Regions from separate parts of the Cryobacterium psychrophilum genome, predicted to be linked through region 2. Evidence: riboswitches for the same ligand, from Rfam matches in the RefSeq annotation. Region 2 holds a riboswitch; the other holds the start of a gene.
The links. A riboswitch is a leader RNA that binds a small molecule or an ion and turns the genes downstream of it on or off. The one in region 2 is predicted to bind thiamine pyrophosphate.

Region 1: linked by a shared signal. The riboswitch ahead of EDD25_RS14925 (ECF transporter S component) and the one ahead of EDD25_RS17170 (3-oxoacyl-ACP reductase) in region 2 are both predicted to bind thiamine pyrophosphate.

What each region holds. Positions count from the first base shown of each region.
Region 1 is NZ_SODI01000001.1:3,172,197-3,177,941, reverse strand. It holds gene EDD25_RS14935 (energy-coupling factor transporter transmembrane component T family protein) at 1-744, opposite strand, end outside; gene EDD25_RS14930 (ABC transporter ATP-binding protein) at 741-2,264, opposite strand; gene EDD25_RS14925 (ECF transporter S component) at 2,268-2,921, opposite strand; TPP riboswitch at 2,971-3,079, opposite strand; gene EDD25_RS17635 (hypothetical protein) at 3,122-3,277, shown strand; gene EDD25_RS14920 (hypothetical protein) at 3,267-3,587, opposite strand; gene dinB (DNA polymerase IV) at 3,597-4,829, opposite strand; gene EDD25_RS14910 (dihydrofolate reductase) at 4,839-5,342, opposite strand; gene EDD25_RS14905 (VIT1/CCC1 transporter family protein) at 5,344-5,745, opposite strand, start outside.
Region 2 is NZ_SODI01000002.1:69,912-75,656, reverse strand. It holds gene EDD25_RS17175 (IS256 family transposase) at 1-798, opposite strand, end outside; TPP riboswitch at 1,134-1,236, shown strand; gene EDD25_RS17170 (3-oxoacyl-ACP reductase) at 1,293-2,057, shown strand; gene EDD25_RS17165 (LLM class flavin-dependent oxidoreductase) at 2,069-3,385, shown strand; gene EDD25_RS17160 (ABC transporter ATP-binding protein) at 3,388-4,182, opposite strand; gene EDD25_RS17155 (ABC transporter permease) at 4,175-4,984, opposite strand; gene EDD25_RS17150 (ABC transporter substrate-binding protein) at 5,054-5,745, opposite strand, start outside.

The DNA.
Region 1 (5,745 bases), on a different contig from region 2:
GATGGCCGCGATGGCGCAGCCCGCACCCACCAGAACCGCGTCGCGCACACCGAAGACCGACAGCCTGGCCCAGGTTCGGGGCTCATCCGACCCGAATCCGCGAGCTTCCATGGCGGTGGCGAGTTTACTGCCGCGGCGCACGGAAATCACCAGCAGGGCGAAGGCCGGCCCCACGAAACGTCGAACGGCGCCGCCCAGTCCGCCGCCGTCTCCCACACCACGCGCTCGGCGCGCGAGGGTGAGCGAATGCCAGTCGTCAATGAACATTCCCACGAGCCGCAACCCGGCGAGGCCTCCGAGCACGAAGCGGGCGGGAAGTCGGAGCACCTGCGCCAGCCCGTCGGCAAGGTCTGTCGGATCCGTCGTGGCGAGAAGCACCACACCGGGCAGGCCGATCGCCAGCACGCGGAGTCCGATTGCCAGCCCCAACGACAGTGACCCCTCGGTGACGCTGACGAAGCCGAGCTGCCAGAGCGTGGCACCGGAGTCCTGGCCGTACATCACCGTTGTGATGGCCGCGAGGGGCGCGGCCATCCAGACCGGTGCCGTGCGCAGCCAGAATTGCCGCGGGCTGAGCCCGCACCAGAGCAGCAGCACGCCTTCGAGCAGCAGCGCCACCCCCGCCGAGATCCAGTCGATCGACAGCAGAAGCGAACAACTCACGATCAGGGCGACCGCAAGCTTCGCCACCGGGTTCAGCCGGGCGACGACGCTCGGTCGGATGGTGGGCGTCAGGAGGCTCATGAGGCGTCGACCATCGACCCGGCCGCAAGCGACCCGGGCAGTACAACAGTCGCGTCGGCCAGGGTGTCAACGAACTGTTCGTCGTGGGTAACGGCGACGAGGGCGGTGCCGTCGTCGAGCAGTTCGGCCAGCAGAAGCACAAGTTCGTGCCACGTGCGGGAATCCTGGCCGAACGTCGGCTCGTCCAGCACGAGCAGGCGCGGCCGGGTGGCCAGCACGGTGGCAACGGAGAGGCGACGCTTCTCTCCGCCCGACAGGGTGAACGGATTCGCGTCGGCCAGGTGGTCGAGACGCAGGCGCTGCAGGAGTTCGTCGACGCGAGCGGTCTGCTCCGAGGCGCTCAACCGCAGCGCACGGGGCCCGATCATGAGGTCGTCTCGTACCGTCGCCGCCAGAAACTGATGCTCCGGGTCTTGAAAGACGGTGCCGATGCGGGTCAGCAGCTCACGGGAGCGCCACCGCACAGGCTGGTCCCCGATGCCGTTCGCGAGCGCCGGCCCGGCTGTGAGCGTACCTCCGGCTGGCGCGAGGAGCCCGGAGAGCGTGAGCGCGAGCGTGGACTTGCCCGCGCCGTTCGGGCCGGTGACGGCCGTCGCGAGGCCCGCGCGAATGTCCAGGCCGACGTCTCGTGCCACGACCTCCGCGGTGCGACGAGCGAAGGGGACCCGGCCCACTGAGAGCGCATCGGCCCGCAACAGGAGCTCCGGCGCCACCGGGGATCTGAGCCGTCGAACCGGAGCACGAAGCGCGACCTGAGGCACCCAGACACCGGCTTTTGACAGCCGTTCACCCTCGCGTGCGAGCACATCAGCGGTGGGACCGTCGGCCATGACACCGCCGGCCGGATCGAGAACAATGACGCGGTCGACGACGTGCTGCCACACGGCCACGCGATGCTCGATCACGATCAGGGTTGCTCCGGAGCGATCCAGTCCGCGCACCACCGCGTCCCGGACGTCGATCACGCCGTTCGGGTCGAGGTTGGCGGTGGGCTCGTCGAGCAGCAGGAGACCCGGTGCCATGGCGAGCACCCCGGCGAGGGCCAGGCGTTGCTTCTGGCCGCCGCTGAGCGCGGAGGTCGGGTGGTCGAGGGGTAGGTCGAGTCCCACGGCCGCGAGGGCGGCTCGCACGCGCGGCCAGATTTCTGCGCGCGGAACGGCGAGGTTCTCACAGCCGAAGGCCACATCATCCCCGATTCGGGCGAGGACCACCTGCGAATCGGGATCCTGCAGCACCAGACCGACCCGGCCGCGGGCGTCCGCTGCCCGGCGACCATCGACGAGGAGGTCACCGGTGGAATCGCCGTCTTCTTCGTCTCCGAGCACGCCGGCCAGGGCGTGCACGAGTGTGCTCTTGCCCGCACCGCTCGACCCTAGCAGGAGCACGCGCTCCCCCGGTGCAATGTCAAGGTCGAGGGCCGACACCGCCGGGCGGGCGCGGCCGGCATGACGCCAGCCCCAGCCGCGGGCCGTGATTCGGGCGGGTTTGACCGGGGTGGAGCTCTGGGCGTTGGCCGACATTCGTTACCGAACGGCTTGCGGCGCGCGCGCGGGACGCATGGCCTCGCGCCCACTGGCGAAACGACTCAATGCTCCGGTTCGGGCAAGGCCGCGCACGGCCAGCCAGGAGAGCAGGCCGGCGAGCACCGTGCCGGACAGGATGGCCGTCACGAAGTACACGGTCTTGAAGCCGAGGTCGAGCGCCGCATAGCTGATGGCCGTGTCGAGGAGTGCGACGGCGAGACCGGCGCCAGCACCGGCGAGCAGTGCGACACCCAGGCGAAAGTTGGCATAAAAGAACAGGGCAAGGACGATCTCCGCGCCGAGGCCCTGCAGTACACCCCAGATCAGCGTGGCGAAGCCCCACTGGGTACCGATGAGCATCGACACGACCGCTGCGATGACCTCGGTGTACAGGGCAGCCCCGGGTTTGCGGATGATCAGCCCGCCGAGAACCCCGGCAAAAAGCCAACCGCCGGCGAGCAGCCCGCCGAGGCCGGGGGCGAATGCCAGAAGGCTGCTGAGCGGCGACCAGGCCAGGCCCCACGCCCAGAAGATGACGCCGCTCGCGACGCCGATGACGCTCGCGACGACGATGTCCACGACGCGCCAGCGATAGTTACGACCCCTGGTCGCCGTCGATGAGGTCGTGCCGAAGGTTTTAGATGTTGCGTGCATTGTCGTGCCCTTTCCGTGGATGAATCATCGGTGGATGACTCAGGTGGGGCACGGGTACGAGAAGTCTCCCTGCGCCGGCATGATCCGGATCAGGTTCGACGGTCGAAGCTCTACAGCTTCCTCTCAGCCCGGTTAACCGGACTCCCGTGTTCCTGATCAGTCTAGCCGCCCGCGTAGACTCACGGAATGGGGTCTTGTTCATGAGCATGCTTGTCGTGCTCGCCGCAGCCATGCTCATGCTCGTGCTGCTGCGTGCGTCGCTCATTCGGCGACGCCGCATCATGCGCGGTCTTCCGGTGCACGGCACCTGGCACTGGCCACGCCAGCGCCGCCGTGGGGGCCGCGCTACTTCTTGAGGGCTCGAATAATGCGGGTGAGTACGTGGCCCGTGACGCAGATGAACGGAATGGCCACCCCGAGCAGCGCAATGACGTTCGGCTCGAACCGCACCGTTCCGGCCGATTTCACGTAGGCACCGATCGGCAGCGCACCGCCACCGCCACCGCCGCCAGAGCCCTGGTCGCCCGCGTCGCCGCCGCCGAAGCCGTACTGCACGATCGCCACGGGTACGAGCGTGACGCCGTCAATCTGGATCGGTTCGCCATAGGCGGACTTCACACCGGCGGAACGGGATATCTCTGCAAGCTTTTCCGGAAGGCTAGTCATGCCAACAGGTTACCCCTCGTTCGGTTCTCTGCTGGGCACAATATGCGACGCCGGCCGAACCATGCCCCGCCCAAACCGTGCCGTGACGGTGTCCACCGCAAGCTCCGCGCCCCGCCAATCCTCGTCGGGATCCCACAGGGCGAGGCCCTGGCTGTCCGCCGGCGAGAGCTGCTCCATCCGCACGCCGATCAAACGCACCCGGATGCCGGACGCCGCGAGCACCTCGAAGGCTGCCACGGCCTCTTCATAGATGCGCCGTCCCACGTTGCTCGGCTCGGCGAGCGTACGCGACCTCGTGACGGTGCTGAAATCCCGGTAGCGGAGCTTGAGCACAACGCGCCGTCCGACCAGCCCGCCCCGCCGCAGACGCACCGCGACCGCGTCGGCAAGCCGCAGCAGTTCGCTGCGGAGCACCGCGGTATCCGTCACGTCGTACTCAAATGTCTGCTCGTGGCCGACGCTCTTCTCCTCGCGCTCAATCGTGACCGCGCGCGAGTCCCTCCCCCAGGACAGCTCGTGCAGTTTGTTCCCCGATGCTTCCCCGAGCGAGCGCTGAAGTAGGTGCAGGGGCGTGTGGGCGATGTCGCCGATCGTGCGCAGCCCGAGCCGTACGAGGGCCTCCTCGGTCGTGGCCCCCACGCCCCACATCGCGTTCACGGGCAGGGGATGCAGAAAGTCGAGTGTCGCTTCTGCCGGCACCACCAGCAGACCGTTGGGCTTGGCCAGGCCGGACGCGAGCTTGGCGATGAATTTGGTGGGCGCCGCACCGACCGAACACACCAGGCCGGTCTCGGCGAACACCCGGGTGCGGATCAGCTCACCGATCACGGCCGGCGATCCGTGCAGCCGACGCGCACCGGCCACGTCGAGGAACGCCTCGTCGATGCCGACGCGTTCCACGAGCGGCGTGACGTCATCGAAGATGCTCATGACCCGGTCGGAGTAGTGCTTGTAGGCGCTCATGTGCGGCTCAAGCACCACGGCCTGCGGGCATTTGCGTAGCGCGAGGGCCATGGGCATGGCCGAGTTCACGCCGAAGCGCCGGGCGATGTAGTTGGCCGCGGTCACGACGGAGCGACCGGAACGGTTCCCCACGATCACGGGCTGGTCGGCGAGCTCCGGGCGGTCGAGCAGCTCGACGGAGACGAAGAATGCGTCGAGGTCAACGTGCAGGATGGTGGCCGTGGAATCGTCGACGGGCGCGGTCGTGACCTGCCGTTCGCTCCCATCCTGCTTGCCCATGCAAAAACTCTAACTCGCGAGCGCAACCGGAACGTAGCGCAGGAAGCGGTACTCGAGTCCGGTGCTCGATTCGTGCCACCCGGCGGTCGGATCCGCGCTCTCGATTCTCCAGCGCGCGTCGAGGGGGGGCGCGTGGGTGTCACCCGCAACGTCCGCATTGATCTCGGTGACCTCGAGCCGGTCGGCGCGCTCAAGAAACAGGTCGAAGACCCCGCGCCCTCCGATGACCCACAGGTCACGGCCCGATGTCAGGGTCGCGGCCTCCTCCATCGCGTGGGCGACGGATGCGCCCACCGCGTGCCAGCCGGGCTGGCGGGTGAGCACAATGTTTCGCCGATCAGGCAGGGGCCGAAACCGCGGCGGCAACGAATCCCACGTGCGGCGCCCCATCAGAACGATCCCTCCCCGCGTGAGACGCGCAAAGTGCGCGAGGTCTTCGGGCAGGTGCCACGGCAACGTGCCGTCGCGGCCGATGATGCCGTTGCGGCTCTGTGCCCACACGAGCGTCAGCACGTTAGACAAGTGTCGTGCCGAACGCCAGGCCGAGCAGATAGGTGATTCCTGCGGCCGCGAGCCCGATGATGAGCTGACGCAGCGCACGGCGCAGGGGCGGGCCGCCCGAGAGCAGCCCCACGACCGCGCCGGTCGCGAGCAGCGCCGCTCCCACGAGCACGATTGCCACGAGCACGGCCGGCAGGCCGGCCATTCCGAACAGATACGGAAGCACCGGCAGCAGCGCACCGGAGGCGAAGAAGGAGAAACTTGATGCCGCGGCTCCGAGGCTCGTCCCGATGGTCTCGTGTTCGTCGACGGTCGGCATCATGGCGCGCGTGTCTGCGGCTTCCGCAGGATTCGTCGCGACCTCGGCGGTGCGCAGCACCTGCCGCGCGTGCAATTCCGCCTTGTCGGGCGACAT
Region 2 (5,745 bases):
CCACACGTTCCCGACAACGTCCGGGAGCCCTTTTAACCCGTCACAGACCAGGAAGAACGTGTCGGTGACACCACGGTTCTTGATGTCGGTCAGGACAGACATCCAGAATTTGGCGCCTTCACCGCCGGTGCCGGCCCACAATCCCAGAATGTCTTTATCGCCGTCCAGGGTCACGCCGATGGCCGCGTAGATGGGCCGGTTGGCGACCTGCCCGTCCCGAATCTTCACCACGATCGCGTCGATGAAGATCGCCGCGTAGACGCCGTTCAAGGGGCGGGACTGCCACGTTTGCATCTCCTCGATCACCTTGTCCGTGATGCGAGAGATCGTCTCTTTGGAGACCTGCGCACCGTAGATCTGGTTGAAGTGCGCGCTGATCTCCCCGGTCGTGAGGCCGCGGGCATACAACGACAGCACAATCTCATCGACCCCGGTCAAGCGGCGTTGTCGTTTCGGCACGATCACCGGAGTGAACGTGCCGTCCCGGTCACGAGGCACCTGGATGGTCACCGGCCCCGTCGAGGGGCTGATCACCGTTTTGGGCCGGGTCCCGTTGCGCACGTTGGATTCGTCACGCTCGTCCGGGGCACGGTTCTTCTCATGACCGAGATGCTCAGTCATTTCCTCGTTCAGCGCCGTCTCCAGGAACGTTTTCGTGAACTGGCCCAGCAGCCCTTCAGGACCGTCCAGGGTCAGGCCCTGCTCCTTGGCCAGGCGCACCCATTCCTTCGCCGCCACCGCCTCACGGGTGGGCTCATTTTTCGTCTTCTTCGTCACAGCATCAAGTGTCGTCATCACGGCACCTTTCCCGCCAGACCCACGTCCAGCGCGTCAGGCCGGAAACACCGTTTAAGAGACAGTCCCGACGGAGCAACACAGGGCGCGAAGCATGGTCAGTTGCGGGGCTGACTTTCCTTCACCAGGCGCGCCGGAGTCATCAGTCGGCGACGGGCGTGTACCGTTAGGCATCGGAGTCCCCCCACTCCAACGATTAGCCCCGGTTCTCATGTTCGTCTTCCTCAGGCGATACATGCCGGGGTTTTTTCGTTCGTTCCGGGGTCTGGCCCGTTGCGGAACAGTGGTGGCGCTAAGCGTTGGTCCGGAGTCGAAGAAGCCGGGGATCGGTATACGCTGTGAGTGACACGGGGTGCCCAGGCTGTATGACGCTGGGCTGAGATGACACCCGTTGAACCTGATCTAGTTCGAACTAGCGAAGGGATGTCAGTGGAGGCTTGCGCACCGTACTGGGGCTGAACCACATCCTTTTGCCTATTTTAAGGTGAAGAAACTCCATGAAATTAGCAGAACAGATTGTCTTGGTCACCGGTGGCGGGCGGGGCCTGGGGCACAGCATCGTGGCGGCCTTCGCCGCGCAGGGCGCCAGAGTGGTCATTAATTATCGCACCAGCGCGGCCAGCGCGCAGGCTCTCGCTGCAGATTATGGCAGTAAGCAGGCGGTTGCTGTGCAGGCCGACGTCACGGACGCCGCTCAGGTTGCGGAACTGCTCGCGGAGGCTGCGGCACATTTCGGTTCCCCCGTCACCACAGTGGTCAATAACGCGCTGGCGGATTTCTCGTTCAACGGTGACGCCCGCTCCGACGCCGTAGGAATCACCTGGGAGGAGTTCGACGCCCAGTTCTCCGGGAGCGTGCGCAGCGCCCTGAACACCACTCAGCAGGCACTGCCCGGCATGCGCGAACTCGGGTTCGGCCGAATTATCAATATTGGCACCAACCTGTTCCAGAACCCGGTGGTCCCGTACCACGACTACACTTCTGCCAAAGCGGCCCTGCTGGCCTTGACTCGTACCCTGGCAGCAGATCTCGGCCAGCACAATATCGCGGTCAATATGGTCTCTGGCGGGCTTTTGCGCACAACGGATGCGAGCGCTGCCACCCCCGAGGAAGTGTTCGATTTCATCGCCGCGGCCACCCCGCTTGGGAAGGTCACCACCCCGGCGGAATTCGCCGACGCCGTTCTGTTCTTCGCTTCCCCCTGGGCGCGGTCCGTCACGGGCCAGAATCTGGTGGTCGACGGCGGCCTGGTGATGAACTGAAAGGGTTCGTAATGTCGAACCCACGCCAGCTCCATTTTAACGCGTTCCTCATGGGCTGCGGCCACCACAGCGCTGCTTGGCGTCGCCCCGGGTCATCACTGGAGCAGCTCGGGGATATTGGTTATTACGAGAGTCTTGCTCAAAACGCGGAACGCGGCCTTTTTGACGCTGTGTTCTTCGCCGATGGGCAGTCCGTTGGCGATGTCGCTGCCGGCCCCCGGTGGTTCTTCGAGCCGTTAACAGCGTTGGCGGCGATGGCGCGGGTCACGAACAGGATCGGTCTGGTCAGCACTGTTTCTGCCACCTTCTATACTCCCTTCCACGCAGCGCGTATGCTCGCCTCCCTCGACCACATCAGTAATGGACGGGTCGGCTGGAACGTGGTCACCTCCATGTTCGATGCCGAGGCCCGCAACCACGGGCTGGAGGCGATGCCCTCCCACGAAGACCGGTACAGCCGGGCGGCCGAGTTCATCGCGGTTGCGCTGCGCCTGTGGGACTCGTGGGCCGATGACGCCCTCATCCTGGATCGGGCCGGACTCTTCGCTGACCCGGCACGAGTGCAACCGATCGATCATGCCGGTGAACACTTCCGCGTGGACGGCCCGTTGACCGTTCCGCGGTCGCCGCAGGGCCGACCGGTGCTGTTCCAAGCCGGCGCGTCCGAGCAGGGTCGGGATCTGGCCGCCCGGTACGCGGAAGGAATCTACGCGGTCGCCTATGATTTGCAGAGCGCCCAGGATTATTACGCGGATGTGAAGCGGCGGATCGCCGCGGCGGGGCGCAACCCGGAGACCGTATCCATCATGCCGGGACTGGTCACCTATGTGGGCTCCACGGAGGCCGAAGCCCGCGCCAAACAGGCCGAGGTCGACGCGCTGCTCCCGGCGGAGCAGTCGTTGGCCCAGTTGAGTGTGTTCGTGCAGGAGGACTGCAGCGGCTGGGAACTGGATGCCCCGGTGCCGCCGTTGGCACCGCTTGGCGACTTCAGCGGCCCGCAGGGCCGGTACGCCACGATTCTGCGCATCATTGAGGCGGAGCAACCCACGGTGCGGCAATTGCTCGGCCGACTCGCCGCCGGGGGCGGCCATTGCACCATGCTCGGCACCCCGGAGCAGATTGCGGACCAGATTGAGCTCTGGTTCCACTCCGGCGCCGCAGACGGATTCAATCTCATGCCACCCCTCCTGCCGGAATCGCTCGATGACTTCATAGACGAGGTCATCCCGGTGCTGCAGAGACGCGGACTCTTCCGCACCGCCTACACCGCGGGTACGTTGCGCGGGAATCTGGGACTGGAGCGGCCTCTGGTGTCACTTCGGCGCTGAAATTAGAGTGACGTGCGGGATTGCTTGTGAAGAGTTGTGAGGAGTTCGAGTTCATGATCCTTGAACACTGCCGAGGTCATCATCGACAGCTGGCGTGGCCTCGGCAGGTCGATGGTGAGGTTCAGTCGCACAGACGTTGGCCGTGCGCTCAAGACGACTACCCGGTCGGCCAAGTAGATCGCTTCGCGAATGTCGTGGGTGATGAGCACTGCGGTCCACGAGTTCCTGGACCACATGTCCTGCAACCAGGATTGCATTTCCGTGCGGGTCAGCGAATCCAGCGCACCGAACGGCTCGTCCAACAAGAGAATGTCTCGGCCCTGAACCACGGTGCGCAGTAGGGCGGCCCTCTGGCGCATACCGCCGGAGAGCTCGAACGGGTGCGATTTCTCGAAACCGGAGAGGCCAAAGGCCGGGAAAAGCGCCTGAGCGGCCAAACGGGCGTTCTGTTTACTCTCGCCGGAAGCTTCGAGGCCGAGAGCGGTGTTCTCAAGGATGGTACGCCAAGGGAAAAGTAGGTCCTTCTGTGGCATGTAGGCACAATGCTCGCGTTCCCCCGTGGCGGCTACGCCATCGACGAGGACGTCGCCTGTGCTGGGCTTTTCCAGTCCGGCCATGATGTTGAACAGGGTGCTCTTGCCGCATCCACTCGGGCCGATGACCGCAACGAATTCTCCCGGCTGTGCGGAGAAAGAGACGTTGTCGATGACCTGCCGTGATTGCCCCTTCCCGAGTTGAAAAGATTTTCCAATGCCGCGCACTTCGACCTTGGGCGTTTTCGGCGGGGCGTTAGACATTCCGGCTCCGGCGTTCTTTCGAGTGCCACGGGATGATCAGCCGCTCGGCGACGTAGGTCAGGAGAAAGAGGGAGATACTCAGCGTCGCGGTGACCACGACGGCGGCGAGGACGAGGTCTGTGCGGAACGAGTTTTTCATCAGGGCCATGTAGATTCCGAGTCCTTGTTGGGCTCCGACGTACTCGGCAAAAATAGCTCCGGTGACCGCGTAGGTGATGCCGATGCGAAGCGCCGTGAAGAAAGACGGGAGGGCGGAGGGAAGTCGGACGTAGATGAACTGTTTCCACCGGTTGGCACCCATGCTCCGCAGCAGATTAGTGGCTTCACGATCGGTTCGGTTGAAACCGTCGATCAGTCCAACCGTGACTGGGAAGAATGTCACCAGTGCGATGACGATGACTTTGGGCAGCACCCCGAAACCGAACCAGATGATCATCAGCGGTGCAATGGCGATGATGGGTATTGTCTGAGATGCCACCAGCAGCGGCATCAGCGCCTGCCGAAGCCACGGCGAGAAGTCGATCACGATGGCCAAGGCCCAGGCGACCGTCAGGGAAACAGCGAAGCCGAGAAGGGTTGCTTGCAGCGTGGGTATGGTGTTCGCCCAGATGGTGTCCCGGGCGTTCCACCCCTGTTCCAGAATGCGCCAAGGGGAGGGGAGGATTGCCGGCTGCACTTGGCCCGCGGTCACGGCAATCTGCCACGCTGCCAGAAGAGCGATGACGATCACCAGAGAGGGAACCAGCGTAGTGAGTGCTGTTTTGACGCCCCGAATTGTTCGGCGGGGAACAGTTTTCGGCATGCTTTCGCCTCGAGTGCTCGTCGGTGCGGTCACAGTGTTCACCTGGTTCGAGTTGCGCGACCGGGAGCGTTACTTCTCGCTGAGGTACTGGTCGGAAAATAGCGTGGAGGTGTCCAAGGGCGCGGTAAGCGGGTCGCCGTTTCCGTCCACCAAAAGGTCGGCCTGGTAGAGGAAATCGGCCAGTTGCTGCCACTGGGCGCTCGTTTGGGTGCCGACCTGGCCGGTGGCGTCTTTGAGGTAGTTAGCGCTCAATTCCTTCTGGCTGCGGTAGACGAGTTCAGTATTTTCGAAGACACCGGGGTTCGCATCGATCAGGATCCTGGCCGCAGCATCCGGGTTGTCAGCGGCGTACTGATACCCCTTCTGGAGGGCCTGAACGAACTCCTTGGTAGCACTGGCGTGTTCCTTGATCCAGCCCTTGTTCCCTTCGACGATCACCGAGTATTGGTCGGGGACGCCGTAGTCAGAGAGGTTGAAGAACTTCATCGGAGTGCCGCGCAGGGACGCATCAATTCCTTCCCAGGTTGTGAAGGCCGACGTGAAGTCGACTTTGCCGGCGTAGAGCGCCTCATAAGCGGAGGTACCAAGCGTGACTTGGGTGAACTTGCCGGTGCCGCCCGCATTCTTGATGGCATGGGACGCTTCCGTGGAGAAGGTGGCGCTCGGACCAGCCGTTCCGAAGATCTTCCCGTCGAGGTCTTTCGGGCTAGTTATGTCCTCGCGGGACGCCAAAACACCGATCGCTGTGGCATCGTGCTGGA